3 regions of the Streptomyces sp. PSU-S4-23 genome follow, and region 3 is predicted to be linked to each of the others. Evidence: predicted binding sites of a transcription regulator. Region 3 holds the regulator's gene; each other region holds the start of a gene.
What was found. The regulator HrcA, encoded in region 3, represses chaperone genes, less so after heat shock. The targets are predictions, from matches to a motif close to TTNGCACTCNGNNNNNCNGAGTGCNAA.
Positions count from the first base shown of each region.

Region 1: groES (co-chaperone GroES) is a predicted target of HrcA. The motif match lies at 5,430-5,456, and genes of this name have one in related genera.
Region 2: groL (chaperonin GroEL) is a predicted target of HrcA. The motif match lies at 8,153-8,179, and genes of this name have one in related genera.

Region 1 is NZ_JBVMUU010000002.1:5,224,905-5,234,848, forward strand. Features, by position in the region: gene ACZ79I_RS24065 (PP2C family protein-serine/threonine phosphatase) at 1-580, opposite strand, end outside; gene ACZ79I_RS24070 (RNA polymerase sigma factor) at 1,616-2,917, shown strand; gene ACZ79I_RS24075 (THUMP-like domain-containing protein) at 2,914-4,101, opposite strand; gene ACZ79I_RS24080 (hypothetical protein) at 4,192-4,452, shown strand; gene ACZ79I_RS24085 (polysaccharide deacetylase family protein) at 4,449-5,270, shown strand; gene groES (co-chaperone GroES) at 5,603-5,911, shown strand; gene groL (chaperonin GroEL) at 6,064-7,689, shown strand; gene ACZ79I_RS24100 (ester cyclase) at 7,798-8,505, opposite strand; gene ACZ79I_RS24105 (SDR family NAD(P)-dependent oxidoreductase) at 8,622-9,395, opposite strand; gene ACZ79I_RS24110 (MOSC domain-containing protein) at 9,594-9,944, opposite strand, start outside.
Region 2 is NZ_JBVMUU010000002.1:3,972,086-3,982,029, forward strand. Features, by position in the region: gene ACZ79I_RS18130 (helix-turn-helix domain-containing protein) at 105-941, shown strand; gene ACZ79I_RS18135 (DUF397 domain-containing protein) at 925-1,185, shown strand; gene ACZ79I_RS18140 (bifunctional metallophosphatase/5'-nucleotidase) at 1,279-2,997, opposite strand; gene ACZ79I_RS18145 (MFS transporter) at 3,324-4,814, opposite strand; gene ACZ79I_RS18150 (NADH:flavin oxidoreductase) at 5,046-6,170, opposite strand; gene groL (chaperonin GroEL) at 6,371-7,993, opposite strand; gene ACZ79I_RS18160 (cold-shock protein) at 8,515-8,718, opposite strand; gene ACZ79I_RS18165 (MoaD/ThiS family protein) at 9,168-9,443, opposite strand; gene thrC (threonine synthase) at 9,505-9,944, opposite strand, start outside.
Region 3 is NZ_JBVMUU010000002.1:2,753,272-2,763,215, reverse strand. Features, by position in the region: gene ACZ79I_RS13255 (AMP-dependent synthetase/ligase) at 1-1,669, shown strand, start outside; gene ACZ79I_RS13250 (SpoIIE family protein phosphatase) at 1,912-3,849, shown strand; gene hemW (radical SAM family heme chaperone HemW) at 3,881-5,113, shown strand; gene ACZ79I_RS13240 (Uma2 family endonuclease) at 5,216-5,803, shown strand; gene ACZ79I_RS13235 (DUF3097 domain-containing protein) at 5,781-6,590, opposite strand; gene ACZ79I_RS13230 (MBL fold metallo-hydrolase) at 6,637-7,371, opposite strand; gene hrcA (heat-inducible transcriptional repressor HrcA) at 7,568-8,587, shown strand; gene dnaJ (molecular chaperone DnaJ) at 8,588-9,724, shown strand.

The DNA.
Region 1 (9,944 bases), 2.5 Mb from region 3:
CACTGGCCAGGGCGACGACGATGTTCTCGTCGTGGACGTCGAAGGGCCGCCCGTCGTGTCGCTCGCAGAGGTAGAGGTCGCCGTAGACCTCGCCGCGGACTCTGATGGCGACCCCGAGCAGGCGGCCCATGTGCGGGTGGCCGCGGGGGAACCCGACGGAGGCCGGGTGGCTGGAGATGTCCTCGATCCGCAGGGGACCCGGGTGGTGGATCAGATACCCGAGGACGCCTCGGCCGCGCGGCAGATCGACCCCGGCCAGGGCGGCGCGCTGCTGCTCGGACAGCCCGGCGGTGATGAACTCGTCCAGGTAGTCCCCGGACTCGTTGAGGACTCCCAGCGCCCCGTAGCGGGCACCCACCAGGTCCATGGCGGTGGTCACGATGCGGTGCAGCACCCCGGGCAGCTCCACCTCCCGGCTGATGGCCACCACCGCGTCCAGCAGTCCCTGCAGCCGTTCTGTGGCCGTGAGCAGGGCGCGCAACTGCTCGTCGATCCGGCCCAGTTCCTCGCGCAGCCGCAGCCGCAGGTCGGGAAGACTCGGCGGTTGCTCGGGATCCCGCCCCTCCTTGCTCCCCGCCATCACGGACGCCCGGTGACCTGATGTGCGGAACCGGCGCCGTGTCCGGCCGCCTCCGCCCGGCGGTCACCGCGGATCCGCTCAACCAGCCACTCACCCGAGCGGTACACCCCGGCCTCCCGACCCGACCGTGATCAAACTGACCACAGCGTGGCACGGTCCGACGGCCTGTCCCGGCCATTGCTCCAAAAGCGGCATGCCCCACCTGGTCCCGGCCACCCGCCTCCACCCGGTCCCGGCCGCCCGGCTCCACCCGGTCCCGGCCGCCCGGCTCCACCCGGTCCCGGCCGTCCGGCTCCGCGCGCCTGGTCTCGGCCGTTCGGCTCCACCCGGTCTCGGCCGTCCGGTTCCGCGCGCCTGGTCTCGGCCGTTCGGCTCCGGCCACCCGGTCCCGGCCGTCCGGTTCCGCGCGCCTGGTCTCGGCCGTTCGGCTCCACCCGGTCTCGGCCGTCCGGTTCCGCGCGCCTGGTCTCGGCCGTTCGGCTCCACCCGGTCTCGGCCGTCCGGCTCCGCGCGCCTGGTCTCGGCCGTTCGGCTCCACCCGGTCTCGGCCGTCCGGCGCCGCGCGCCTGGTCTCGGCCGTTCGGCTCCACCCGGTCTCGGCCGTCCGGCTCCGCGCGCCTGGTCTCGGCCGCCCGGCTCCACCCGGTCTCGGCCGTCCGGCGCCGCTCACCCGGTCCCGGCCGTCCGGCGCCGCTCACCCGGTCTCGGCCGTCCGGTTCCGCCCGCCTGGTCCCGGCCGTCCGGCTCCGGCCACCCGGTCCCGGCAGTCCGGCTCCGCCCGCCCGGTCCCGCCCGACTGGTCCCGGCAGTCCGGCTTCGGCCGCCCGGTGCCGCCCGGTCCCGGCCCCGGCCTGGGGCGCGGCTCCGCGGCGGGCGGGACGCCGTGTGCCCTCTGCGCGGCCACGGCCGCCCCGCCCGGCCCGGAGCGTGGCTCCCCGGCTTTGCGCGCGACAGACTTGACCCCCGGCCCCGCAGGGCCGGCCGCACGGACCGGATTCCCCGGCCCGCAGGGCCGCACGCACCAGGAGGCTCCCCATGACACCGAAGGCCACCGCCGCGGCGGCCGGTGCCATCGAGACCGTGTTCCGGATGGAGTCCCCGCGCGTCATCGCCGGTGTCGCCCGGATCGTCCGGGACGTCGGGATAGCCGAGGAGCTGGCGCAGGACGCGCTGGTCGCCGCCCTGGAGCAGTGGCCGCGCGACGGGGTGCCCGACAACCCCGGCGCCTGGCTGATGACCACCGCCAGGCGCCGCGCGGTCGACCTCGTCCGCCGCCGGGAGCGGTACGCGCGCAAGCTGGAGGAGGTCGGGCGGGACCTGGAGGCCGCGCCGTACCACGTCGACGAGCCGTCCTACCCCGACGACATCGACGACGACCTGCTGCGGCTGGTCTTCACCGCCTGCCATCCCGTGCTGTCCGCCGAGTCCCGCATCGCGCTCACCCTGCGGCTGCTCGGCGGGCTGACCACGGCCGAGATCGCCCGGGCGTTCCTGGTGCCGGAGGCCACCGTCGCCCAGCGCATCGTGCGGGCCAAGCGGACGCTCGCCGCGAAGGGCGTCGCCTTCGAGGTGCCGTACGGGCCGGACCGCGAGGCCCGCCTCGACTCCGTGCTGGAGGTCATCTATCTGATCTTCAACGAGGGGTACGCGGCCACCGCGGGCGACGACCTGCTGCGCCCCGCCCTGTGCGAGGACGCGCTCCGGCTGGCCCGTGTGCTGGCCGAGTTGATGCCCAAGGAGCCCGAGGTGCACGGGCTGGCCGCGCTGCTGGAGTTCCAGACGTCACGCTCCGCCGCCCGCACGGGACCCTCCGGAGAGCCCGTCCTGCTCAGGGACCAGAACCGGGCCCGCTGGAACCGCATGCTCATCGCGCGCGGCATCGCCGCCCTCGGCCGAGCCGACGCGGCCTCCCCCAAGCTCTCGGCTTCGCTCGAGCAGGGCGGACCCCCATCCGGCGCCCCGGGGCCGTACGCCCTCCAGGCCGCGATCGCCGCGTGCCACGCGCACGCCCACACCTACGAGGAGACGGACTGGGCGAGCATCGCGACCCTGTACGGCCTGCTCGCCGCCCGGTCGCCGTCGCCCGTGGTCGAGCTGAACCGCGCGGTCGCCGTCTCCATGGCCCAGGGCCCGGGCCCGGCCCTGGAGATCGTGGACCGCCTCGCCGCCGAACCGGCCCTGCGCGACTACCACTTGCTGCCCAGCGTCCGCGGCGACCTGCTGGCCCGCCTGGGGCGGACCGCCGAGGCCCGCACCGAGTTCGCACGGGCCGCCTCCCTCGCCCGCAACGACCGGGAGCGGCAGCTGCTCCGGGCGCGCGCGGAGGACTGCCGCTAGCCGGCCGGCTGCTGCCGGGCCGGCCGGCCCAGCAGCATCGTCGGCGCCCCCGCGACCCGCGTCAGGAACACGGTCACCGCGTTCGGTCCCTGCGGCCGGGGCAGGACCTTGCGCCGCAGTTCCTCCGGTTCGACCGCCGAGCCGCGCTTCTTGACGGTCAGGACGCCGACCTCCCGCTCCCGCAGCAGCGCCTTCAGCTTCTTCACGTTGAAGGGGAGCCGGTCGGTGATCTCGTACGCGGTGGCGTACGGCGAGGCGCGCAGCTCGTCCGCCGTGATGTACGCGATCGTCCCGTCGACCAGCCCGCCGTCCAGTTCGTCGGCCACCTCCGCCACCAGGTGCGCGCGGATCGCGGCGCCGTCGGGTTCGTAGAGGTAGCGGCCGGGCGGGCGCACCGGCGGGTCGGGCAGGCCCCGGCCGCGCAGCGTCCGCGGGCCCGGCAGCAGAGTGGCGCGTACGAGTCCCGGTTCCGTGCCGAACCACAGCACCGCCTCCTTCACATCCCCGCCGTCCGAGATCCACTCGGCCTCCGCCTCGGCGGGCACCGCCTCGTGCGGGATGCCCGGCGCGACCTTCAGGGCGGCTCGCGGGGCCTTCAGGGCCGCGGCCACGGCCCAGGACAGCGGTGGTGAGTACGCCTCCGGGTCGAAGACCCTGCCCCTGCCGCCCCGCCGCGCGGGGTCCACGAACACCGCGTCGTACGGCGATGTGTCCACGTCCGTGACGTCCGCCTCGCGCACCTCGATCAGCGCGGACAGGCCCAGCGCCTCGGCGTTGGCCCGGGCCACCGCCGCCGTCAGCGGGTCGCGGTCCACCGCCAGGACCCGGATGCCGGCCCGGGCGAGCGCGATCGCGTCGCCGCCGATGCCGCAGCACAGGTCGGCGACGGAGGCCGCGCCCAGCTCCCGCAGCCGTCGCGCGCGGTGGGCCGCGACCGTGGCCCTCGTGGACTGCTCGACGCCGTCCGGCGTGAAGAACATCCGCCCCGCGTCCGCGCCGAACTTCGCCGCCGCCCGCTCCCGCAGCCGCGCCTGCGCGAGGGCCGCCGAGACCAGTCCGGCGGGGTGCTCGCGGCGCAGCCGGGTGGCGACGGCCAGCTCCCGCGCGGGAGCGGTGCCGCGCACCTCGTCGAGGAGGGCGCGGCCCTCGGGGGTGAGCAGGGACGCGAAGGAGTGGTCGGTCACGGGGCCATTGTCGGCCAGTCGGTGGACGGCGTGCGTCCGGTCGCGGTGTCGGCCCGGTGCGGCCGCCGACGGCTGGAAGGATCCGGCGCCATGCGACTGGTGCGACAAGACGACAAGAGGTGCGCATGGCGGCGGAAGGGGCGGGCGGTCCGCGCGCAGCGCACCGCGCGGCGGGCGCGGCGTGCCGGGGCCGCGCCCGTGGCGCGTGCCTCCCTCGTCGTCCCCGCCGGCACCTCCCTCGCAGCCGGCCGCACCGACGCCGGGGCGGACGGCGGGTTCCGCGGCCGGCCGCACCGGAACGCGCGGCATCGGGTACGCCCCGCGGTGGCGCGCCTGGAGGGCCGCCTGTGAGCGCGCGGCGGCAGGCGCGGATCCTGCTCGCCGGGGCCCTCGCCGTCGCCCTCCTGTCCGGCTGCGCCCAGTCCGTCGACCCCCTCGAACGGCTGGGCGAGAAGGCGGCGCAGGAGGTGCACACCCCGAACGGGCCCCGCGAACGGGCCTACCGTCGCTGGGGGCTGCCCGCCCCGCTCGCGCCCGCACCCCGGCCGGACCGTTCCCCGGGCTCCGCCGAGGGCCGCGGGGGCAGAGACCTGCCGCTCGTCCTCGACCGCGTCCCCACCCGCGACAAGGTGGTCTTCCTCACCTACGACGAGGGCGCCGAAAGAGACGCCCGGTTCGTCGACATGGTGCGTGAACTGCGGCTGCCCGTCAGCGTGTTCCTCACCGCCGGTGCCGTCGGCCGGGGCTACGGGCACGTCGCGCGGCTGCGCGCGGCCGGAGCGGGCATCCAGAACCGCACCCTCGGCCACGCCGGGCTGCGCGGCCGCCCCTACGAGGAGCAGCGTGCCGAGATCTGCGGCCAGCGGGACCGCATCGGACGCCGCCTGGGCCTGCGCCCGCGGCTGCTGCGCCCGCCGTACGGCACCTACGACCGCATGACGCTGCGTGCGGCGGCGGACTGCGGCGTCACGGCCCTGATCCTGTGGCGCCCGACCCCGGGCGGGGAGCCCGGCCCGTACGGCAGCGGTATGGCCCTGCGCCCCGGCGACATTGTCCTGCCCCATGAGGCGGGCCGTCCCCGCACGTCCCTCACCGCGGAGACGACCCGGCTCCTGCGCCGCATCCAGGCGGCGGGTTTCACGGTGGGGCGCTTGGAGGACTACCTGTAGCCGGGCCGGGAGCGGCCGTTCGGGCGATCCCGGCCGGTGGTTCGTTCCATGCCCCGCTCCCGCCGGTTCGGCGGGCACCCCGCGGCCCGTCCTGCACGCCGTCGGGCCGCGGCCGCCGGGGCGCGACGCCCGGCCGTGCGGCCGCCGCGCCGAGGGCGACTGGCACTCCGCTTGACCGAGTGCTAATCGCGGTCATAGTCTCGGCTCTGGCACTCACCACTGGAGAGTGCCAACACAGCGACGGGCAGGTCCGGCACCCGCGACGACGGATCGACCTGGTCGCCACCTCAGACAGTTAACCCCGTGAGATCTCCGAAGGGGGAGGTCGGATCGTGACGACCGCCAGCTCCAAGGTTGCCATCAAGCCGCTTGAGGACCGCATCGTGGTCCAGCCGCTGGACGCCGAGCAGACCACGGCCTCTGGCCTGGTCATCCCGGACACCGCGAAGGAGAAGCCCCAGGAGGGTGTCGTCCTCGCCGTGGGCCCGGGCCGCTTCGAGGACGGCAACCGTCTTCCGCTCGACGTCTCGGTCGGCGACGTCGTGCTCTACAGCAAGTACGGCGGCACCGAGGTGAAGTACAACGGCGAGGAGTACCTCGTCCTCTCGGCTCGCGACGTGCTCGCGATCATCGAGAAGTAAGTCACCGAAGCAGACCGCTGTGAGCTGCGCCCCTGGCCCCCGCGACCGTTGACAGGCCGGGCGCCGGGGGCGCCGTTCGTTTTTCACCGCGATGGCGGCCGCTCCGGCAGGGCGGCGGCCGGAGATCGCATTCGAGAGGACTGAAACGCTCCATGGCGAAGATCCTGAAGTTCGACGAGGACGCCCGTCGCGCCCTCGAGCGCGGCGTCAACAAGCTTGCCGACACGGTCAAGGTGACGATCGGCCCCAAGGGCCGCAACGTCGTCATCGACAAGAAGTTCGGTGCCCCGACCATCACCAACGACGGTGTCACCATCGCCCGTGAGGTGGAGATCGAGGACCCGTACGAGAACCTCGGCGCCCAGCTGGTGAAGGAGGTGGCGACCAAGACCAACGACATCGCGGGTGACGGTACGACCACCGCCACCGTGCTCGCCCAGGCGCTGGTGCGCGAGGGCCTGAAGAACGTCGCCGCGGGTGCCTCCCCGGCCTCCCTGAAGAAGGGCATCGACGCCGCCGTCAAGGCCGTCTCCGACGACCTGCTGGCCACCGCCCGCCCAATCGACGAGAAGTCCGACATCGCCGCCGTCGCCGCGCTGTCCGCCCAGGACCAGCAGGTCGGCGAGCTGATCGCCGAGGCGATGGACAAGGTCGGCAAGGACGGCGTCATCACCGTCGAGGAGTCCAACACCTTCGGTCTGGAGCTGGACTTCACCGAGGGCATGGCCTTCGACAAGGGCTACCTGTCGCCGTACTTCGTGACGGACCAGGAGCGCATGGAGGCCGTTCTCGACGACCCGTACATCCTCATCAACCAGGGCAAGATCTCCTCCATCGCGGACCTGCTGCCGCTGCTGGAGAAGGTCATCCAGGCGGGCTCCTCCAAGCCGCTGCTGATCATCGCCGAGGACGTCGAGGGCGAGGCCCTGTCCACCCTCGTCGTGAACAAGATCCGCGGCACGTTCAACGCCGTCGCCGTCAAGGCCCCCGGCTTCGGCGACCGCCGCAAGGCGATGCTGCAGGACATGGCGGTCCTCACCGGCGCCACCGTCGTCTCCGAGGAGGTCGGCCTCAAGCTCGACCAGGTCGGCCTGGACGTGCTGGGCACCGCCCGCCGCATCACGGTCACCAAGGACGACACCACCATCGTCGACGGCGGCGGCAAGAGCGAGGACGTCGCGGGCCGCGTCGCCCAGATCAAGGCCGAGATCGAGACCACGGACTCCGACTGGGACCGCGAGAAGCTCCAGGAGCGCCTCGCGAAGCTGGCCGGCGGCGTGTGCGTGATCAAGGTCGGCGCCGCCACCGAGGTGGAGCTGAAGGAGAAGAAGCACCGCCTGGAGGACGCCATCTCCGCGACCCGTGCCGCGGTCGAGGAGGGCATCGTCTCCGGTGGCGGCTCCGCGCTGGTCCACGCCTCCAAGGTGCTTGCCGACGGCCTCGGCAAGCAGGGCGACGAGGCCACCGGTGTCGCCATCGTCCGCCGCGCGGTCGTCGAGCCGCTGCGCTGGATCGCCGAGAACGCGGGCCTTGAGGGCTACGTCATCGCCTCCAAGGTCGCCGACCTGGAGAAGGGCAACGGCTACAACGCCGCCACCGGTGAGTACGGCGACCTGATCAAGGCCGGCGTCATCGACCCGGTCAAGGTCACCCGCTCCGCCCTGGAGAACGCCGCCTCCATCGCCTCCCTCCTGCTGACGACCGAGACCCTGGTCGTCGAGAAGAAGGAAGAGGAGGAGCCGGCCGCGGCCGGCCACGGCCACGGTCACGCCCACTGACGCGGGACGGCCGTCCGCGCCGGGGCCCGGCACTCCGCTCCGGAGTGCCGGGCCCCGGCGTGTTCCGGCACGGCGTCCGTGACGCGCCGACGCTGCGGTGACCCCGCGTCAGGCCTCCAGCTCGTCGAGCGCCCCCAACTGGGCCATCAACCCGAGCCGGTCGTACTGCCACCAGCCCTCCGCGATCTTCCCGTCCTCGGTGCACCGGAAGACGGTCGTGCCGGTCATGGCGACCTTCCGGCCCGTGGCCGCGATCCCGAGGAACTCGCCCCTGTGCCGGCCGTTCCAGGTCCACCGTGTGCACACCCGGTCGCCCTCGCAGATCTGGTCCTCGACGGTGAACGCGAAGTCGAAGCCGTCCCGCCACACCCGCAGTTCGCGGCGCACGGCGTCCATCCCGATGACCTCCTGCGCGTCGGCGGGATCGTGGTGATGGTGGTCCTCGGTCAGCAGACCGTCGAGCGGCGGCGGCTCACCCTCACCGGGAAGCGTCTCGAAGAACCGCCGGACGGCCGTCGCGTTCAACTGCTCGTCCCGCACCACGTCCAGGTCCGTGAACGTGGGCTCCTCCTCGCAGAGGGAGACCATCTCGCGGAAGATCAGGGCGGTCTCCGGAAGGCGCGAGTTCCGCATCGCCTCCTCGTACGAGGGGAACTCCACGATCTCGACGAGGTGCGAGGCGTCGGAGCGGTCCTGGCCGATGACGCTGTGGGTCGCGGTCCGTTTGCCCCGGGTCTGCTCGGCCCAGGTGTCCAAGAGCCGGTTCATCTCGTCGAACCGGCTGGTCTTGCAGTCGATGAGCTGCACGAATGTCATGACGCCGCCTCCGGCCCCCCTGGGTCCGGTGTGTAAGGCCATTTTCCCACCCGAGGGGCGGCGCCACCTGTCCTGCCGCGGCCCGCGGCCGTGCCGTCGAAGGCCGCACCGGTGTCCTACCGCGGCCCGTACCTGCGCCCCGTCCGCGAGCTGATCCCTCCCAGCAGCGCTCGCGGCGTCACCTTCACCACGCCCATCAGCGCCTTGTACCGCGGGTCCGGGATGGACAGCGTCTTGCCCCGGGCAAGGTCCGCGAGCGACGAGGCCACCAGCTTGTCCGCATCCAGCCACATCCAGTTCGGGATGTTGTCCGTGCCCATCCCGGCCCGCTCGTGGAACTCCGTGCGGACGAACCCCGGGCACAGCGCCATCAGCCGTACCCCCGACCCGGCCAGGTCCCGCGCCGCGCCCTGCGTGAACTGCACGACCCACGCCTTGGACGCGCCGTACGTGCCGCGCGGGACGAACGCCGCCACCGAGGCCACGTTGACGATCCCGCCGCGCCCGCGGGTGCGCATCGCCTCCGACGCCGCGCTCGTCAGCCGCAGCACGGCCTCGCAGTGCACCTTCAGCATCCGCAGCTCGTCGGCCATCGGCACGTCGAGATAACGGCCCTTGTTGCCGAAGCCCGCGTTGTTGACGAGCAGGTCGACCGGGTTCCTGAGGTCGGACAGACGCCGGGCGACCGCCTCGATGCCGTCGTCCGTGGCCAGGTCCGCCGTCAGGACCTCCGCCTCGATGCCGTGCCGGTCGTGCAACTCGGTCGCCTGCTCCCGCAGCCGGTTGCCGTCGCGGGCCACCAGGACGAGGTCATGGCCGTCGGCGGCGAGCCGCCGTGCGAACGCGGCGCCGATGCCCGCGGTCGATCCCGTAATCAGAGCCGTTGTCATGGGCCAACGATATTGACTGCGCCGCTCTCCGGGAGGAGTGGATGGCCGGCTCGCACCGCCGGGTCGCGCCGCAGGAGACGGTGGCCGCCCGGTGCCGCGGGCCCGGACCTCCGGGCCGGTCCGCTCCCCGTACGGGCACGTTCACGGCTCCGCCGCCGAGGTCGCCCCCCTGCCTCGTCAGCCGTCAGCCGTCAGCCGTCAGCCGTCAGCCGCGTGCTTGCGCGCGTACTCCCGGACCGCCGCGGCGGTCTCGGTGTGCAGCGTGTCGCCGGCCGCCGACAGACTCGGCAGCAGATGCCGTTCCGTCGTGGACGCCCGGAACTGGACGGCCACGGTGATGTCGTGCCCGGGCCGGTGCACGATCTCGATGGGATCGCCGGTCCGTATCTCACCCGGCTCGATCACCCGCAGATAGGCACCCGGCGCCCCTCTCCGGGTGAACCGCCTGACCCAGCCGCGCTCGCCCAGGTGCTCCTGGAAGGTGCGGCACGGAATCCGCCCGGAGGTGACCTCCAGCACCACCTCGCGCCCGATGCGCCAGCGCTCGCC
Region 2 (9,944 bases), 1.2 Mb from region 3:
CCTCCACTGTGAGTTTCACGTTCACCACACAGCGTGTCGGCCACCCGTCTAACCTGGCCAGACGGGACACCCCAACAACCACTGCTGTGTGACATGGAGTAGCCATGCCCGGACCGAAGGACCTCGACCCGTCCTCGTCACCCCGCGCGCTGCTGGGCGCCGAACTCCGCCACAGACGCGAGAGAGCGGGGCTGAGCCAAGAGGAGCTGGGACAAAGGCTGTTCGTCAGCGGATCGTTCATCGGGCAGTTGGAGGCGGGTACGCGGCGGATGCAGCCGGAGTACGCCCGGATGCTCGACGACGTGCTCGGCACGGACTTCTTCCTGCGGCACTGCCGGGCGGCGGCGAAGTCGCGGTATCCGGAGCACTTCGCGGAGGCGGCGGAGGCGGAGGCCGTCGCCACGGCGATCCGGGAGTACGCGCCGATGCTGATCCCGGGGCTGCTGCAGACGCCCGGGTACGCGCGGGCCGTGTGCCTTGCACATCAGCCTACTGCGCCTGAGGAGGAGATCGACGAACTGGTCGCGGCAAGGGTGGAGCGGGCCAAGCTGCTCAGCAATCCAACAAAGCCGGTGTTGTGGACCGTGCTTGACGAGGCAGCACTTCGTCGGGTGACGGGCGGGCCCGCTGTGATGGCCGAAGCCCTCCAGCACGTCGTCGGGATGGTTCGCCGGCGCCGAGTCATCGTGCAGGTCTTGCCGTTCAAGGAGGGCGCACACACGCTGATGGGCGGCGCGGTCAAGCTGATGGTCTTCGACAACGCACCGACACTCGTCTATTTCGAAGGCCCTGGAACGGGCAGGCTGGAGGACGAGCGGGCCACCGTCACACGCTACGAACTCGCTTACGATTTGCTCGGGGCCACTGCACTCTCACCGCAAGAATCCCTGGCCCTGATCGAATCGGCGGCGGAGGATTACGCCCATGAGGAGCATCCCTGAGTACGACCTGACCGCGGAGACCTGGCACAAGTCCAGCTACAGCGGCGGCAGCGGAGGCGACTGCGTCGAGGTGGCCCGCTGGCGCAAGTCGACCCACAGCGACGGCAGCGGCGGCAACTGCCTCGAAGTCGCCGACGGCCACCCCGCCGTCGTCCCCGTCCGCGACTCCAAGAACCCCCGCGGCCCGAAGCTGGTGTTCCAGGCGGAGGCATGGGCGGCCTTCGTCGAGCACGTGAAGGCCTGACGAAGGCCGCACTGAGGCCGTCCATGCCCCGGTGCCGGGAGGCTACGGAGGCCGTTCTTGACGGGAGCGTGGCGGGGACCTCGTGGCGGCCGGTCACGGGATTGTGTGGATGCGGTTCAGCGGCGGTGGCGCCACCGGGCTGTGCGCGCCGAGGTAGTCGGTGAGCGCGGCGAGGTCCTTGCCGTCCGCAGTGCGGTTCGCGCCCTGGGTGAACACGGTGAATCCGTCTCCGCCCCCGGCGAGGTACTCGTTCACGGTCACGCGGTAGGTCGCATTCGGCTGCACCGGCTGGCCGTTGATCGTGATCGATGTGATCTTCGATCCGTCGGGCGCCGACTGGGACCAGGTGTACTCCATGTTCGCGGACGGGTCGAGGAGCAGCGGACGCGACCCGCGGTTCGGGAATCCCTGTTCCAGTGCCTGTTTGAGCTGACTTCCGGTCAGGGACAGGGTGACCAGCGTGTTGTCGAACGGCAGCACGCTGAAGGCCTCCCCGTAGGTCACCTCTCCGTTCGGCGGATGGTAGGTGAGCTCCGCTCGGACGTCACCCGGGTCGACCAGGGCGACCTGCGCCCCGTGGTTCGTGGTGGCTTCGAGTTCGGCGTCGGCGACCACATCGCCGATGGCGGACTCGCCCACGGTGGATTTGGGGATGTCGGCGGTGATCCTGCCCACGACCTTGTTCGCGATGGGCGCCGCGAGGGCCACCGCCCGGGCGACCAGGGCCTGGGCCTCGGGGTCCTGCGGCACGTCGCGCGTGACGATCTGGTTGAACGCCGTCGTCCGGTCCCGCAGGACGTCCTTGGTGCGCGGGTCGATCTGCAGGTCCGTCACGGCCAGCTCCCGCCCGTAGGAACTGCCCTGGATCAGCGGACGCCGGTGCCCGGCGGGGTCGTTGACCCAGCACACGTACTGCTGGTGGGTGTGCGCGCTGAAGACTGCGTCGATCTTCGGGCTGACCTGCTCGGCGATGGCGTGTGCCGGTCCCCCGCTCGCCACGTCGCAGGTCTCGGGATCGTTGGGCCTGGTGGTGTTGTCCCCCTGGTGCAGGAGCAGGATGATCGTCTTGACGCCCGCGCGGTTCAGCCGGTCCGCGTACCGGTTTGCCGTCCGCACCTCGTCCTGGAACGTGAGGCCCGCCGTCCCGCCGAGGCTGGCCTCGCTCGGGGTGTCCGTGAGGGGCTCGCCGATGAAGCCCACCGGTACGCCGTTCACGCGCCGGATCCAGTAGGGCGGCAGCGCGTCCCTGCCGGAGTTCTCGAACTTCACGTTGGCGCCGAGGTAGGGGAAGTGGGCGCCCTGGAAGTAGGGGTCGAAACGGCAGCCGTCCACCGGGCTGCATCCGCCGTGCTGCATGCGCTGCAGCTCCAGATACCCCTTGTCGAACTCGTGGTTGCCCACGGAGGAGGCGGCCATGCCGAGCTGGTTCATCAGATCGATCGTCGGCTCGTCGTGGAACAGCGCGGACTCCAGCGGTGACGCGCCGATGAGGTCGCCGACGCCGACGAGGAGGGAGTTGTCGGCCTGGCGGCGGAGCTGCTTGACATGGGTCGCCAGGTAGGCGGCGCCGCCCGCCGGTACCGTCGATCCGTCGCGCCGGAAGACGAGTCCGTCATTGCCCGCGGGCGGCTGGAGGTTGCCGTGGAAGTCGTTGACGCCGATCAGCCGGAGACCGAACGGGGAGCCGGGGCGGTGCCCGTGCCCGTGCCCGTCTCCGTCTCCTGCCACGGCCGCCGGTGCCGCCGTGGCGCCGAGGGCCAGTGCCGCGACCAGGGCTGAGAGCAGCCTCGGACGACGGGAGTTGAACAGCACGGGTCCTCTCTCCGATCCGGGCCGTCCCGTGCCATGGCGCGGGACGGGCCCCACGTGTGCGGGAGCTGCCGTCACGGCGACCGGCTCGCGGCCACAGCGGGCCCGCGGCCGTTCCGCCACCCGGGGGTACTGTGTCCGCGCCGTTGTATGGGCCGTTCGCGCCCCGCCCGGAAGTCACCCGCTCGCCGCAGGGACGCAACGCCTTCGACGCAACGCCTTCCGCAATGGACATGACGCGACGGATATGACTGCCGGTCAGTTCATCTGCCCCGCCGGTCAGCTCCTGTGCCCCGCCCGGCCCTCCCGCACCCGGCGATACGGAGGCTCTACGTCCTGGCCCCGGACACCTCCGCGGCCTGCCCGCCCGGTCCGCCGGAGGCGGGTGCCGGCTCCGTGTCGGCCGGGCGGCGGCGCGGGATGAAGGCGGCGACGGCGAAGCCGAGGAGGGAGGCGGCGACCCCCGTGATCAGGACGGTGCGGAAGGCGTCCTCGGAGGGCAGGGCGACCGGGCCGAGGGACATGGTCATATGGGCCAGGACGACACCGGCGACGGCGCTGGCGACGGACGTTCCGATGGACCGCATCAGGGTGTTGAGGCTGTTGGCGGCGCCCGTCTCGGACGGGGGCACGGCGCCCATGATGAGCGCGGGCATGGAGCCGTAGGTGAAGCCGATGCCGGCGCCGATGACGCAGGAGACCAGCACGAAGTGCCACACCTGGTCCATGAGGGCGATGTTCAGGGCGTAGCCGGAGGCGACGATCAGGGCGCCGATCATCAGGGTCACCTTGGGGCCCCTGGCCCGTGAGACGAGCGCGGACACCGGGGCCAGGGCCATCATCACCAGGCCGGACGGCGCCATGACCAGGCCGGCGGTGAGCATCGACTTGCCCAGGCCGTAGCCGGTCTGCTCGGGCATCTGCAGGACCTGCGGGATGACCAGGGACATCGCGAACATGGCGAAGCCGATCGCCACCGAGGCGAGGTTGGTGACGAGCACCTGGCGGCGGGCGGTGGTGCGCAGGTCCACCAGGGGCTCGCTGACGCGCAGTTCGTAGAAGCCCCAGACCGAGAGGACCACGACGGCCGCCGCGAACAGGCCGAGGGTGGTGCCGCTCGCCCAGCCCCAGTCGGCGCCCTTGGAGATCGCCAGCAGCAGGCAGATCAGGCCGGCCGCCATGCCGACGGCGCCGGGCAGGTCGAAGCGCCCTCCGGTGCGCACCGCGGACTCGGGCACGAGGACCAGGACGAGGACGGCGGCCACGACGCCGAGTACGGCGGAGGTCCAGAACAGCACGTGCCAGTCGAAGGTGTCGGCGATGGCCGCGGCGGTGGGCAGGCCGAGGGCGCCGCCGACGCCGAGGGAGGCGCTGATCACCGCGGTGGCGGAGCCGAGCCGTTCGGCGGGCAGCTCGTCGCGCAGGATGGCGATGCCGAGCGGGATGACGCCGGAGGACAGGCCCTGCAGCGCCCGTCCGACGATCATCGGGGTCAGGGAGTCGCTGAGGGCGGCCGTGACCGAACCCGCCACCAGCATGCACATGCCGAACAGGAGCATGCGGCGCTTGCCGTACATGTCACCGAGCCGGCCCATCACGGGGGTGGCGACGGCGGCGGCAAGCAGGGTCGCGGTGATGGCCCAGGCGGTGTCCGACGGCGAGGCGTGCAGCAGTTGCGGCAGCTCGGTGATGATCGGGATGACCAGGGTCTGCATCAGCGAGACGACGATTCCGGCGAAGGCCAGCACCGCCACCACGGTGTTCGGGCGCGGCGGCGGGGCTTCCCCGGTCGTGGCGGGCGGGGAAGGGGCGTCGGACATGGCAGGGGTCCTCCGTCGGACAGCAGATGTACTTGACTCAAGCAACCTAATCGGATTGATTGACTTAAGCAAGCGAAATCCGGCGGAATCCCAGGGGCGCCCTCCCCGACGGGCTGACGCCCATCGCCCCGCCCCGGGGTGGCACCCTGCCCGCGGGTCCAGGCGGGGCGCCGCCCCCGGAGACCGGCGATCGGTGATCGGCGGTCGGCGGTCGGGGACCGGGGCGAGGGTTCAGTTCAGCGTCTTCAGCGACGCCGCGTCGTACGGCTTCAGTTCGTCGAAGCGGCCCTCAAGGACCTTCTGGGCCCACTGGGGGTCCTGGAGCAGGGCGCGGCCGACGGCGACCATGTCGAACTCCCCCGCCTCCAGGCGGTCCAGCATGCCGTCGATGCCCTTGAGCGGCGCGCCCTCGCCGCGGAACGCGTGCAGGAAGTCGCCGTCCAGGCCCACCGAGCCGACCGTGATGACCGGCTTGCCCGTGAGCTTCTTGGCCCAGCCCGCCAGGTTGAGGTCAAAGCCGTCGAACTCCGGGAGCCAGTGGCGGCGCGTGGAGGCGTGGAAGACGTCCACTCCGGCCGCGGAGAGCGGGGTGAGGATCGCCTCCAGTTCCTCGGGGGTGTCGGCGATCCGGACGTCGTAGACCTCCTGCTTCCACTGCGAGAAGCGGAAGATCACCGGGAAGGACGGCGAGACCGCCGCGCGCACGGCCGCCACGATCTCGGTGGCGAACCTCGTACGGGCCACGACGTCGCCGCCGTACCCGTCCGTGCGGCGGTTCGTGCCCGCCCACAGGAACTGGTCGATCAGATAGCCGTGCGCGCCGTGCAGTTCCACACCGTCGAAGCCGATCCGCTCCGCCGCGGCGGCCGCCTCGGCGAAGGCCGCGATCACGTCGTCCACGTCCTGCGGCGTCATGGCCCTGCCCGTGCCCTCGGTGCCGTCGAGGCGGAGGCCGGACGGACCGACGGCCGGCGCGTCGGGGACGGGCGGGGCGCCGGCCTTGCGGGTCATGCCGACATGCCACAGCTGCGGCACGATCATGCCGCCGGCGGTGTGCACGGCCTCGGCGACCTTCGCCCAGCCGGCCAGCTGCTCCTCGCCGTGGAACCGCGGAACGCGGTCGCTCTGACCGGCCGACCCGTGGTTCACGTACGTGCCCTCGGTGACGATCAGGCCCACGCCGGCGGCCGCGCGGCGCGCGTAGTACGCGGCCACGTCCTCGCCCGGAACGCCACCCGGCGAGAACTGACGGGTCATGGGCGCCATCACGATGCGGTTGGGGACGGTCAGGCCGTTGAGCGCGATGGGCCGCGAGAGGATCTCGGCCGCGCGGGACGGGGAGGCGGAGACGGACACGGGAGGCTCCTTGCCGAGGTGCTGATGCGCCGGGCGCATGCATACGCATGCTCATGCGCTCCAACCGCTCCGCGGACCACGGCATTCCGTATCGGTCCCGCGCTTCGGTGTGATCCCGGATACGGCCGAGGGCGGCACCCCCTGCTTCCAGGGAGTGCCGCCCTCGGTGGAACGGACCGGGTCCGAGCCTGGTTTCAGGCTCAGAAGTCCATGTCACCGCCCGGCATGCCGCCGCCGGCGGGCGCGGCGGCCTTCTCCGGCTTGTCGGCGATGACGGCCTCGGTGGTCAGGAACAGCGCGGCGATGGAGGCGGCGTTCTGCAGCGCGGAACGGGTCACCTTCGCCGGGTCGATGATGCCTTCCTTGACCAGGTCGACGTACTCGCCGGTCGCGGCGTTCAGGCCGTGGCCCGGGGTCAGGTTGCGCACCTTCTCCACCACGACGCCGCCCTCCAGGCCGGCGTTGACGGCGATCTGCTTCAGCGGGGCCTCGAGTGCCAGCTTGACGGCGGCGGCACCGGTGGCCTCGTCGCCCGTCAGCTCCAGCTTCTCGAAGACCGAGGACGCCTGGATCAGGGCCACGCCACCACCGGCGACGATGCCCTCCTCGACGGCCGCCTTCGCGTTGCGGACGGCGTCCTCGATGCGGTGCTTGCGCTCCTTGAGCTCCACCTCGGTGGCGGCACCGGCCTTGATGACGGCCACGCCGCCGGCCAGCTTCGCCAGGCGCTCCTGCAGCTTCTCGCGGTCGTAGTCGGAGTCGCTGTTCTCGATCTCGGCGCGGATCTGGTTCACGCGGCCCGCGACCTGCTCGGCCGCGCCGGCACCGTCGACGATGGTGGTCTCGTCCTTGGTGATGACGACCTTGCGGGCGCGGCCCAGGAGGTCCAGGGTCGCGTTCTCCAGCTTGAGGCCGACCTCCTCGGAGATGACCTCGCCGCCCGTGAGGATGGCGATGTCGCCGAGCATGGCCTTGCGGCGGTCGCCGAAGCCCGGGGCCTTGACCGCGACGGACTTGAAGGTGCCGCGGATCTTGTTGACGACCAGGGTCGACAGGGCCTCGCCCTCGACGTCCTCGGCGATGATCAGCAGCGGCTTGCCCGACTGCATGACCTTCTCCAGGAGCGGGAGCAGGTCCTTGACGCTGGAGATCTTGGAGTTGGCGATCAGGATGTACGGGTCGTCGAGGACGGCCTCCATACGCTCCATGTCGGTGGCGAAGTACGCCGAGATGTAGCCCTTGTCGAAGCGCATGCCCTCGGTGAGCTCGAGCTCCAGACCGAAGGTCTGCGACTCCTCGACGGTGATGACGCCTTCCTTGCCGACCTTGTCCATGGCCTCGGCGATCAGCTCGCCGATCTGGGTGTCGGCGGCGGAGATGGAGGCCGTGGAGGCGATCTGCTCCTTGGTCTCGACGTCCTTCGCCTGCTCCAGCAGGGCGGCGGAGACGGCCTCGACGGCCTTCTCGATACCGCGCTTGAGGGCCATCGGGTTGGCGCCGGCGGCCACGTTGCGCAGGCCCTCGCGGACCAGCGCCTGGGCGAGCACGGTCGCGGTGGTCGTACCGTCACCGGCGACGTCGTCCGTCTTCTTGGCGACTTCCTTGACCAGCTCGGCGCCGATCTTCTCGTACGGGTCCTCGAGCTCGATCTCCTTGGCGATGGAGACACCGTCGTTGGTGATCGTGGGGGCGCCCCACTTCTTCTCGAGGACGACGTTGCGGCCCTTGGGGCCGAGGGTCACCTTGACGGCGTCCGCGAGCTGGTTCATGCCGCGCTCGAGGCCGCGCCGCGCCTCCTCGTCGAACGCGATGATCTTGGCCATGTGAAGTGGTCCTCCCAGGACTGGGGGTGATTACTTCGGACCGCGCCCGCGCCCGCGACGGACGGCCCCGGCCGGTGGTTCCTTGCCCCACCCGGTCCGTGGCCTCACCGACCCGGTCCATCATTGTCACTCTCACCTTCAGAGTGCTAACGCCAATGATTAGCACTCGACCCCCCCGAGTGCAAGGCGCGCCCGCGAAGCGGGCTCGTTGGGGGGTGGTGGCCGGGAGACGGGTGGGCGCAAGGCGCGCCCGCGAAGCGGGCTCGTTGGGGGGTGGTGGCCGGGAGACGGGTGGGCGCAAGGCGCGCCCGCGAAGCGGGCTCGTTGGGGGGTGGTGGCCGGGCGTCAGGGCGCAGGCGTCAGGCCCGTCCTGTGAGGGGACGGGTCAGGTGGTGGGCACGAGCGGCGGGGACTTGTGCGATTCCGGGCGGCATTCGGGGCCGCGTGGACCGAGGGGCCCGTATCCCGGGTGGGATACGGGCCCCTCGACACGTCGATCAGTTCAGTCGTCGGCGCGTACTTCAGCCGGCCACGCGGACCATGTCGGCCTGCGGACCCTTCTGCCCCTGCGAGATCTCGAACTCGACCCGCTGGCCCTCTTCCAGGGTGCGGTAGCCGTCCATCTGGATGGCGCTGTAGTGGACGAATACATCCGCACCACCGTCGACCGCGATGAAGCCGTACCCCTTCTCCGCGTTGAACCACTTGACGGTGCCCTGAGCCATGCCTAACTCCCCTATTACTGGCCCTTGCACAGATCCACACTTCGCGGATCCGGGTCAGACCTCACCCCCCAACGGTTGGGGGCGTGCGCCGGAACGCGTCGACCGCGGCTGAATGTATCTGTCCAACTGCCGTCTGCAACAGGTCAATCGGACGAGAATTCCGGGCATGACCGGTCGGGAATGTACGAAGAATTCGCCCGACTTCAGGGCAAGTCGGGCCCGACAAAAGGAGCGAATGGCGCAAAAGCACTGCACACTTTGGCTACTTCTTGCCGGATGCACGGCAGGAACTCATGGGCCCCGGCGGGGAAACCGGGAGCGCGTTCCCCAACTGTACCCTGCTCAACCATGGAGAATTGCCCCCTCCGTTTCTCTCACGGAGAGGGCAATTCGATGAACTCTCGGTGTTCACCCTTACCGAGGGTAACGAACACTCCGCCGAGTGACCGTCAGCCGCCCGCGACCGCCGGGATGATGGAGACGCCCGCACCGTCCGGCGTCGCCGTCTCCAGGCCCTGCTCGAAGCGGACGTCGTCGTCGTTCACGTACACGTTGACGAAGCGGCGCAGCTTGCCCTGGTCGTCCAGGACACGGGCCGCGATACCGGTGTGGTTCTTCTCCAGGTCGGCGATGACCTCGGCGAGGTTCGCGCCCTCGGCGGGCACCTCGGCCCGGCCGCCGGTGTAGGTGCGCAGGATGGTGGGGATGCGGACGGTGACGCTCATGGGGTTCGACCTCCGGTCGGAGTACGGAGTACGGCTGGCAGGGGATGGGGCGGGCAGGAGGTCAGGCGAGGCCGGCCTCGCGGAACGAGTCGAGGGTGGGGCGGATGGTAGCGCTCAGACCCGTGCCGGCCACCGCGTCGAGGGTCTTGAGGCCGTCACCCGTGTTGAGGACGACCGTCGACTGCGCCGGGTCGAGGACGCCGTTCTCGATGAGCTTGCGCGTGACGCCGACGGTCACGCCGCCGGCCGTCTCCGCGAAGATGCCCTCGGTGCGGGCGAGCAGCTTGATCGCGTCGACGATCTGCTCGTCGTTCACGTCCTCCACCGCGCCGCCCGTGCGGCGCGCGATGTCGAGGACGTACGGGCCGTCCGCCGGGTTGCCGATCGCCAGCGACTTGGCGATGGTGTCCGGCTTCTGCGGCCGGACGACGTCGTGGCCCGCCTTGAAGGCGACCGACACCGGCGAGCAGCCCTCGGCCTGCGCGCCGAAGATCTTGTACG
Region 3 (9,944 bases):
GGGCGTGCAGCCGGAGCAGCGGGTGGCGCTCGCCTCCTCCACCCGCGTCGAGTGGATCCTCGCCGACCTGGGCATCCTGTGCGCGGGCGCGGCCACGACGACGATCTACCCGCAGACGAACGCCGACGAGTCCGCGTTCATCCTCGCCGACTCCGGCAGCAAGGTACTGATCGCCGAGAACGCCGCCCAGCTCGCCAAGGCGCGGGAGAAGCGCGCCGAACTGCCCGAGCTGACCCGCGTCGTGGTGATCGACCCCGAAGGCGTCGAGACCGACGACTGGGTGCTGACCCTCGCCGACCTGGAGGCCAACGGCGCCGCCTACCTGGAGAAGCACCCCCAGTTGATCAAGGAGCGGGTCGGCGCGATCACCAGGGACCAGCTCGCCACCCTCATCTACACCTCCGGCACCACCGGCCGGCCCAAGGGCGTGCGCCTGCCGCACGACAACTGGGCGTACATGGCGAAGGCCATCGCCGCGACCGGGCTGATCAGCGGCGAGGACGTGCAGTACCTGTGGCTGCCGCTCGCCCACGTCTTCGGGAAGGTGCTCACCTCCGGCCAGATCGAGGTCGGGCACGTCACCGCCGTCGACGGCCGTGTCGACAAGATCATCGAGAATCTGCCCGTGGTGCAGCCCACGTACATGGCCGCCGTGCCGCGCATCTTCGAGAAGGTCTACAACGGGGTCGCGGCCAAGGCGCGGGCCGGTGGCGCGGCCAAGTACAAGATCTTCCAGTGGGCGGCCGGGGTCGCGCGCGAGTACGGCAAGGTCACCCAGGACAACTTCCGCCGCACCGGCACCCACTCCGCACCCTTCGGCCTGGCCGCCAAGCACAAGGTCGCGGACACGCTCGTCTACGCCAAGATCCGTGAGGCGTTCGGCGGGAGGCTGCGCGCCTGTGTCTCCGGCTCCGCCGCCCTCGCACCCGAGATCGGCTACTTCTTCGCGGGCGCGGGCATCCACATCCTGGAGGGCTACGGCCTCACCGAGTCCTCCGCGGCCTCCTTCGTGAACCCGGGCGAGGCCTACCGCACGGGCACGGTCGGCAAGCCGCTGCCCGGCACCGAGGTGCGGATCGCGGACGACGGCGAGATCCTGCTGCGCGGCCCGGGCATCATGGAGGGCTACCACGGCCTGCCGGAGAAGACCGCCGAGGTGCTCGAGTCCGACGGCTGGTTCCACACCGGGGACATCGGCGAGCTGTCGCCCGACGGCTATCTGCGGATCACCGACCGCAAGAAGGACCTCATCAAGACCTCCGGCGGCAAGTACATCGCGCCGGCCGAGGTCGAGGGCCAGTTCAAGGCGGTGTGCCCGTACGTCTCCAACATCCTGGTGCACGGCGCCGACCGCAACTTCTGCACCGCGCTCATCGCCCTCGACGAGCCGTCCATCCTGGAGTGGGCGAAGGAGAACGGCCTGGCCGGCACGTCGTACGCCGACGTCGTCGCCGACCCCGCCACGGTCGGGCTGATCGACGGCTACGTCAAGCAGCTCAACGAGGGCCTCCAGCGCTGGCAGACCATCAAGAAGTTCCGCCTCCTGCCGCGCGACCTCGACGTGGAGCACGGCGAGATCACACCCAGCCTCAAGCTGAAGCGGCCCGTCGTGGAGCGCGAGTACAAGCACCTCATCGACGAGATGTACGACGGCACCCGCGAGGCGTGACGACGGTACGAAGACGCGGGCACGGGCGGCGCGTGGTCGACGCGCCGCCCGTGCCGTTGTGCCCGTAAGGGAGTCCGCTGCTCGGATCTGTCCGTTGTCGGGCACTTGTCGAGCACTTGTGGAGCACGGTTCCCCTCCAAGGCGGCCCAGTTCGGTAACTCGGTGCTTATGGATGCGGTCGGTCTGTCACCCTGTCCGCATCGCCAGAGGCGCATTCGTCCGAACTTCCCGGGGAGTTGTCCATGGGGGCCATCCCGACGCAGCGGGAGACCATGTCCCGTTCCCCTGACGCGCCGGCGCACGAGGGCGCGGGGCTGTGGGCGTCGGCGCGTACCACCCTGCCCGGAGGGCCGCTCGCGCCCGGGGCCGCCCGCCGGTTCATGCGGGCCACCCTCACCGATTGGGAGGGGCTCGCCGAGCCCGGCACCGTCACCGAGCGCCTGGGCGACGACGCGGTGGTCGTCGTCAGCGAACTCGTCACCAACGCCGTCGTGCACGCGGGCACGGACGTCGAACTGGTCTGCCGTCTGGAGGACGCCAGGGACGATCCGGCCGGACTCGTCGTCGAGGTCTCCGACCGCCACCCCTCGCGCGTGGTGCGGGACGACGGCACCGAACGCCCCTACGGCGTACCCGAGTACGGGCGCGGTCTGCGGCTCGTCTCCACGCTCGCCACGGCCTGGGGCATCACCTACCGCACCGGTGCCAAGACCGTCTGGGCGCGCCTGCCCCTGGACGGCACCCTGGACGCCGAGGAGGAGATGGAGGCATACGCCGGCGAGAGCGTCCCGGAGTGGGAGCCGGGCACGGCCGGGTTCCCCGCGCCGGAACCCCTCGTGTGCGCCGACCCCGGGCGCGGCGCCCCCGACCGGGACTGGCGGGGCCGCGGCGCCCTGTCCTTCCTCGCCGAGGCGTCCGACCTGCTCGCCGGGCAGCTCGACGAGGACCTGGTGGCCGCGCTCACCGGGCAGCTGCTCGTGCCGCGGCTGGCCGACTGGTGCGCGGTGTGGCTGGAGGACGAGGCGACCGGCTGGCGCGGGTCCGAGGCCGCCGTGGCCTGCGGACCGCGACTCGCCCGCGTCTGGCACGGCAGCGAGAACCGCATCGAGGAACTGCGCCGGGCGCTGGAGAAGGACCCGCCCCGGCTGCCGGAGTCGGTGCGCTCCCGCGCGGTGCCGGTGCCCTGGCCCGCCGAGGCGCTGGGCCCGCGGGGCGCGACCGGGGCGGCGCTCGCCTACCGTCTGATCGCCGGCGGCCGGCCGCTCGGCACGCTCGTCATCGGGCGGGCCGGGCTGCCGTGCTTCCCCGACGAGATCACCGGCCTCGTCGAGGACCTCAGCCGCCGGGTGGCGCTGGCCATCGGGGCCGCCCGGCAGTACGCGCGCCAGGCCACCATCAGCCGGGTCCTGCAACGCGGGCTGCTGCCGGGCGCGGTCGCCGAGATCCCCGGGGTGCGCAGCGCGCTCGTGTACGAACCGTGCGACAAGGGCGGTCCCAGCGGCGACTTCTACGACCTGTTCCCGGCGGGGAACGGCCGCTGGTGCTTCGCGATCGGTGACGTCCAGGGCAAGGGCCCCGAGGCGGCGGTCGTGATCGGGCTCGCCCGGCCCTGGCTGCGGCTGCTGGCCCGCGAGGGCTACGACGTCCCCGACGTCCTGGACCGCCTCAACCAGCTCCTGCTGGACGACGCGACGGAGGCCTCGGACGCGGCGGCGCGGGCGCTGGTCGCGGCAGGCACCCCCGTACCGGTCGTCGACGACGGCCCGCAGGCCCGCTTCCTCTCCCTCCTCTACGGCGAGCTGGTCCCCTCCGACGGCGGGGTGCGGTGCACGCTGGCCGCGGCGGGGCATCCGCTGCCGCTGCTGCTGGGGCCGGACGGCGACGTACGGGCCGTGGCGCAGCCGCAGACGCTGCTCGGGGTCGTCGAGGACGTGACGTACACGTGCGAGACCTTCGAGCTGCACCCCGCCGACACGCTTCTGTGCGTCACGGACGGGGTGACGGAGCGGCGCAGCGGATCGCGCCAGTTCGACGACGGGGACGGGCTCGCCGCGGCGCTCGCCGGCTGCGCCGGACTGACCGCGCAGCTGATCGCGGAGCGGATCAGGAGGCTGGTGCACGAGTTCGGCGGGAACCCGCCGGAGGACGATCTGGCACTGCTGGTGCTGCAGGCGGAATGAGGACGTCTGACCGTGCGGGACAATGGAGGGCATGCCCTCCGCACTCCCCGACGGCGAACCCGTCCCCGACGACGGCGCGCTGCCCGCGCACGCGCTCGCCGGGGCCGCAGGGCGCCCCCTCGGGTTCTACCTCCACGTGCCGTACTGCGCCACGCGCTGCGGCTACTGCGACTTCAACACGTACACGGCGACGGAGCTGCGGGGCACGGGAGGCGTCCTCGCCTCGCGGGACACCTACGCGCCGACCCTGATCGAGGAGATCCGCCTGGCCCGCAAGGTGCTCGGCGACGACCCGCGCGAGGTGCGCACGGTGTTCGTCGGGGGCGGTACGCCGACGCTGCTGGCGGCGGACGACCTGGTGCGGATGCTGGGGGCGATCCGGGACGAGTTCGGCCTCGCGGCCGACGCCGAGGTGACCACGGAGGCCAACCCGGAGTCGGTCGACCCGGCGTATCTGACGGCCCTCCGGGAGGGCGGCTTCACGCGGATCTCCTTCGGCATGCAGAGCGCCCGCCCGCACATCCTGAAGATCCTCGACCGCACCCACACCCCGGGCCGCCCCGAGGCGTGCGTGGCCGAGGCGCGGGCGGCGGGCTTCGAGCATGTGAACCTGGACCTGATCTACGGGACGCCGGGGGAGTCGGACGACGACTGGCGGGCTTCGCTGGAGGCGGCGCTGGGAGCCGGGCCGGACCATGTCTCGGCGTACGCGCTGATCGTGGAGGAGGGCACGCGGCTGGCGCGTCGCATCCGCCGGGGCGAGATGCCGATGACGGACGACGACGTGCACGCGGACCGGTACCTGATCGCTCAGGACATGCTGTCGGCGGCGGGCTACGACTGGTACGAGGTCTCGAACTGGGCCGTGTCGGAGTCCGGGCGCTGCCTGCACAACGAGCTGTACTGGCGCGGCGCCGACTGGTGGGGCGCGGGCCCCGGGGCGCACTCGCACATCGGCGGCGTGCGCTGGTGGAACGTGAAGCATCCGGGGGCGTACGGGGCGGCCCTGGCGGAGGGCCGTTCCCCGGGGGCGGGGCGGGAGGTCCTCACGGACGAGGACCGCCGGGTCGAGCGCATCCTGCTGGAGCTGCGGCTGCGGGAGGGGGCGCCGCTGGCTCTGCTGAGGGAGGAGGGGCTGGCGGCTTCCCGGCGGGCGCTGGAGGAGGGGCTGCTGGAGGAGGGGCCGTATGGGCAGGGGCGGGCCGTTCTGACGCTGCGGGGGCGGCTGCTGGCGGATGCGGTGGTGCGGGACCTGGTGGACTGATCACTCGGCGGAGTGAATCACTGCTGAACCCTGATGTGGTCCCTGACCTGGTTCATAGGCTGCTGCCGTGAGCGCGGCGGCGGAAAGTGGAGGGCCACGGAGATGACCGCTGTGGATGGCCGACTGATCACCGACGTCAGGGAGATCTTCGAGAACCTGGAGGTTCCGGAGGGTTTCAAGGCAGAGCTTCTTCGGCGGGACATCGTGATGACGGCGGGGCCTGGCCTGGTCCATAACGTGATCGTGGAGTCCGTCCAGGACCAGATTCCCCGCGACCGCTGGCAGCGGCTGCAGGTGCAGGCCGTCGACATACCGCACGAGCTCAGCGAACCCGTGCCCGACCTCGTGGTGATCGAACGCGGTGCGGTCCCCGGCTCCGGACGTCTGCTGCCTTCGGGGGTGGTCACCATAGTCGTGGAGGTCGTCTCGAAGACCAGCGTCGACCGCGACTACGGGGACAAGCGCTCCATCTATGCGGCGGGCAAAGTGCCCGCCTACTTGATCATCGATCCCATGGCCGCCCAGTGCCTGCTGCTCACGGAGCCGACCGGGCAAGGTGAAGAGGCGGACTACCTGCTGGAGCGGACCAGCAGATTCGGCATGCCACTGTCGTTGGACATGTTCGGCATCAAGCTGGAGACCAACGAGTTCGGAACGGTGCCGCCCGTCAAGCGCCACCGCCGGCCGTGACGAAGTCGATCAGTTCCTCCACCCGCCCCAGCAACTCCGGCTCCAGGTCCTTGTAGGACCGCACCCGCGCAAGAATCCCCTGCCACGCCTCCCCGGTGTTCTCCGGCCACCCCAGCGCCCGGCACACCCCCTTCTTCCAGTCCTGCCCGCGCGGCACGGCCGGCCACTCGCGGATGCCCAGGGACGACGGCTTCACCGCCTGCCAGATGTCGATGTAGGGGTGCCCGACCACCAGGGCGTGCCCGCTCGTCACCGACTCCGCGATGCGCCACTCCTTCGAGCCGGGGACCAGGTGGTCCACGAGGACGCCGAGACGGGCGTCGGGGCCGGGGGCGAAGGACGCCACGATCGACGGCAGGTCGTCGACGCCCTCCAGGTACTCCACCACCACGCCCTCGATGCGCAGATCGTCGCCCCACACCTTCTCGACCAGTTCCGCGTCGTGACGTCCCTCGACGTAGATACGGCCCGCGCGGGCCACCCTCGCCCGGGCACCCGGGACGGCCACCGAGCCCGACGCCGTACGGGTGGGCCGCCGCGGGGGAGCCTTCGGGCGCACCAGCGTCACCACCCTGCCCTCCAGGAGGAACCCCCGCGGCTCCAGGGGGAACACCCGGTGCTTGCCGAAGCGGTCCTCCAGCGTCACCGTGCCCGCCTCGCAGCGGATCACCGCGCCGCAGAAGCCGGTGCGCGGCTCCTCCACCACCAGGCCGGGGTCCGCCGGGACCTCCGGGGCGGGCTTCGGCTTCTTCCACGGCGGGGTCAGGTCCGGCGAGTACATGCGCATTCGGATGACGATAGGAGAAGCCGGGGCCGGAGGATGTGGCGAGCGCCTACGACACGCCGAAACGGGCCGCCAGTCCGTCCCGCTGGGACCGGACGAACCCGGCGTCCACCACCGCCCCGTGCCCCGGCACGTACAGCGCGTCCTCGCCGCCCAGCTCCAGCAGCCGGTCCAGGGCGGCCGGCCAGTGCGAGGGGACCGCGTCCGGACCCGCCTGCGGCTCGCCGGACTCCTCCACCAGGTCCCCGCAGAACACCACCTCCGGGTCACCGGGGACGAGGACCACCAGGTCGTGGGCGGTGTGGCCGGGTCCCACGTCGGCCAGCAGGACCCGCACCCCGCCCAGGTCCAGCGTCCGCTCGCCCGACACCTGGTGGCGCGGACGCACCAGCACGTCCGCGGCCTCGGCCGCCGCTCCCGGGTCCAGCCCGTGGCGCACGGCGTCCGTGACCAGCTCGTCACGGCCGCGCAGCAGCACCGCGTCGACGCCCACCGCCGCGAACACCTCCGCGCCCGCGAACGCCGCCGCCCCGAAGACATGGTCGAAGTGGGGGTGCGTGAGCGCGAGATGCGTCACACGCCGGTCCCCGCCGAGCGGCGCGAGCAGCCGCCGCGCCTGGGCGCGCAACCGTGCGCCCTCGCCCAGGCTCGACCCCGCGTCCACGAGGAGCGCCCCGTGCCCGCCGACCACGAGCCCGGCCGTGCAGTCCCAGACCGGAAGCCGCCGCCGCCCCGAGCGCGTACCGAGCGGTTCCCACCCGGACCCTTCCCACAGCACCGTCATACAGCGACGCTATCGGCAGGCGCCCGGCCTGGCAGGACAGCCCGGGACAGGTCGGTACACGTCGGTACGACAGCCGGGCTCTCCCTTGCCGGGTGCGTACCCGGCCGCCGTACACTGGGCCCCGGGATGCTGGCACTCGAATACGCAGAGTGCCAGGGGAAGTGCCGGGAAGACCGAATTGCTGGAGGTGCGCGCGATGCTCAGTGAACGCAGGCTCGAAGTGCTGCGCGCCATCGTCCAGGACTATGTGGGCACCGAGGAGCCGGTGGGCTCCAAGGCGCTCACCGAGCGGCACAGGCTCGGCGTCTCCCCGGCCACCGTCCGCAACGACATGGCAGCGCTGGAGGAGGAGGGCTACATCGCCCAGCCGCACACCAGCGCCGGACGCATCCCCACGGACAAGGGCTACCGCCTCTTCGTCGACAAGCTCGCGGCCGTCAAGCCGATGAGCCCGCCCGAGCGCCGCGCGATCCAGAACTTCCTGGAGGGCGCGGTCGACCTCGACGATGTGGTCGCGCGTACGGTACGCCTGCTCGCGCAGCTCACCCGGCAGGTCGCCGTCGTGCAGTACCCGTCGCTGACGCGCTCGACCGTGCGGCACGTGGAGCTGCTGTCGATGGCACCCGCGCGCGTGATGCTGGTGCTGATCACGGACACCGGCCGGGTGGAGCAGCGGATGATCGACTGCCCCGCGCCGTTCGGGGAGACGTCCCTCGCGGATCTGCGGGCGCGGCTCAACAGCCGGGTCGCCGGCCGCCGTTTCGCGGATGTCCCGCAGCTCGTGCAGGACCTTCCCGAGGCGTTCGAGGAACCGGAGGACCGCGGCGCGGTCTCGACGGTACTGTCCACCCTCCTGGAGACGCTCGTGGAGGAGACCGAGGAGCGGCTGATGATCGGCGGTACCGCCAATCTCACCCGCTTCGCGCACGACTTCCCGCTCACCATCCGCCCCGTCCTGGAGGCGCTGGAGGAGCAGGTCGTCCTTCTCAAGCTGTTGGGCGAGGCGAAGGATCCGGCCATGATGGTGCGTATCGGCCATGAGAACGCGTACGAGGGACTCAACTCCACGTCCATCGTCTCCGTCGGCTACGGTTCGGGCGGCGAGGCAGTAGCGAAACTCGGCGTGGTCGGACCGACCCGCATGGATTACCCGGGAACGATGGGAGCGGTACGAGCGGTGGCACGGTACGTCGGACAGATCCTGGCGGAGTCGTAAGTGGCCACGGACTACTACGCCGTGCTCGGCGTACGCCGCGACGCGTCACAGGACGAGATCAAGAAGGCGTTCCGCCGGCTCGCCCGCGAGCTGCACCCGGACGTCAACCCCGATCCGAAGACGCAGGAGCGGTTCAAGGAGATCAACGCCGCCTACGAGGTGCTCTCGGACCCGCAGAAGAAGCAGGTCTACGACCTCGGTGGCGACCCGCTGTCCCAGTCGGGCGGCGGGGGCGCGGGCGGCTTCGGCGCGGGCGGCTTCGGAAACTTCTCCGACATCATGGACGCGTTCTTCGGCACGGCGTCGCAGCGCGGTCCGCGCTCGCGCACCCGCCGCGGCCAGGACGCGATGATCCGGCTCGAAGTCGATCTCGACGAGGCGGCCTTCGGCACGACCAAGGACATCCAGGTCGACACGGCCGTCGTCTGCAACACCTGCAACGGCGAGGGCGCGGCGCCCGGGACGAGCGCCCAGACCTGCGACATGTGCCGCGGCCGCGGTGAGGTCTCGCAGGTGACCCGGTCCTTCCTGGGCCAGGTCATGACGTCGCGGCCGTGCCCGCAGTGCCAGGGGTTCGGCACCATCGTCCCGAACCCGTGCCCGGAGTGCGCGGGCGACGGGCGGGTGCGCTCCCGCAGGACGCTCACCGTCAAGATCCCCGCCGGTGTCGACAACGGCACGCGGATCCAGCTCGCGGGCGAGGGCGAGGTCGGCCCCGGCGGCGGCCCCGCCGGCGACCTGTACGTCGAGATCCACGAGCTGCCGCACTCGACCTTCCAGCGCCGCGGCGACGACCTGCACTGCACGGTCACCATCCCGATGACCGCCGCTTCCCTCGGCACGAAGGTGCCGCTGGAGACGCTCGACGGCCTGGAGGAGGTCGACATCCGCCCCGGCACCCAGTCCGGGCAGTCGATCCCGCTGCACGGCCGCGGCGTCACGCACCTGCGCGGCGGCGGCCGGGGCGACCTGGTCGTGCACGTCGAGGTGCAGACCCCGACGAAGCTGGACCCGGAGCAGGAGCGGCTGCTGCGCGAGCTGGCGAAGCTGCGGGGCGAGGAGCGGCCGCAGGGACAGTTCCAGCCGGGGCAGCAGGGGCTGTTCTCGCGGCTGAAGGATGCGTTCAACGGGCGGTGACGCGGGGGCGCCCGGCGTCACCGGACCGTCTGGGGGCTGCCGCCCCCAGGCCCCCGCCTCGGCCTGAACGGCCTTGTCCTCAGGCGCCGGACGGGCTGGTGGTGTGTGGGCGTGAACGGCCTTGTCCTCAGGCGCCGGACCGGCTGGTGGTGTGTGGGCGTGAACGACCTTCGTCCTCAGGCGCCGGACCGGCTGGTGGTGTGTGGATGTGAACGGCCTT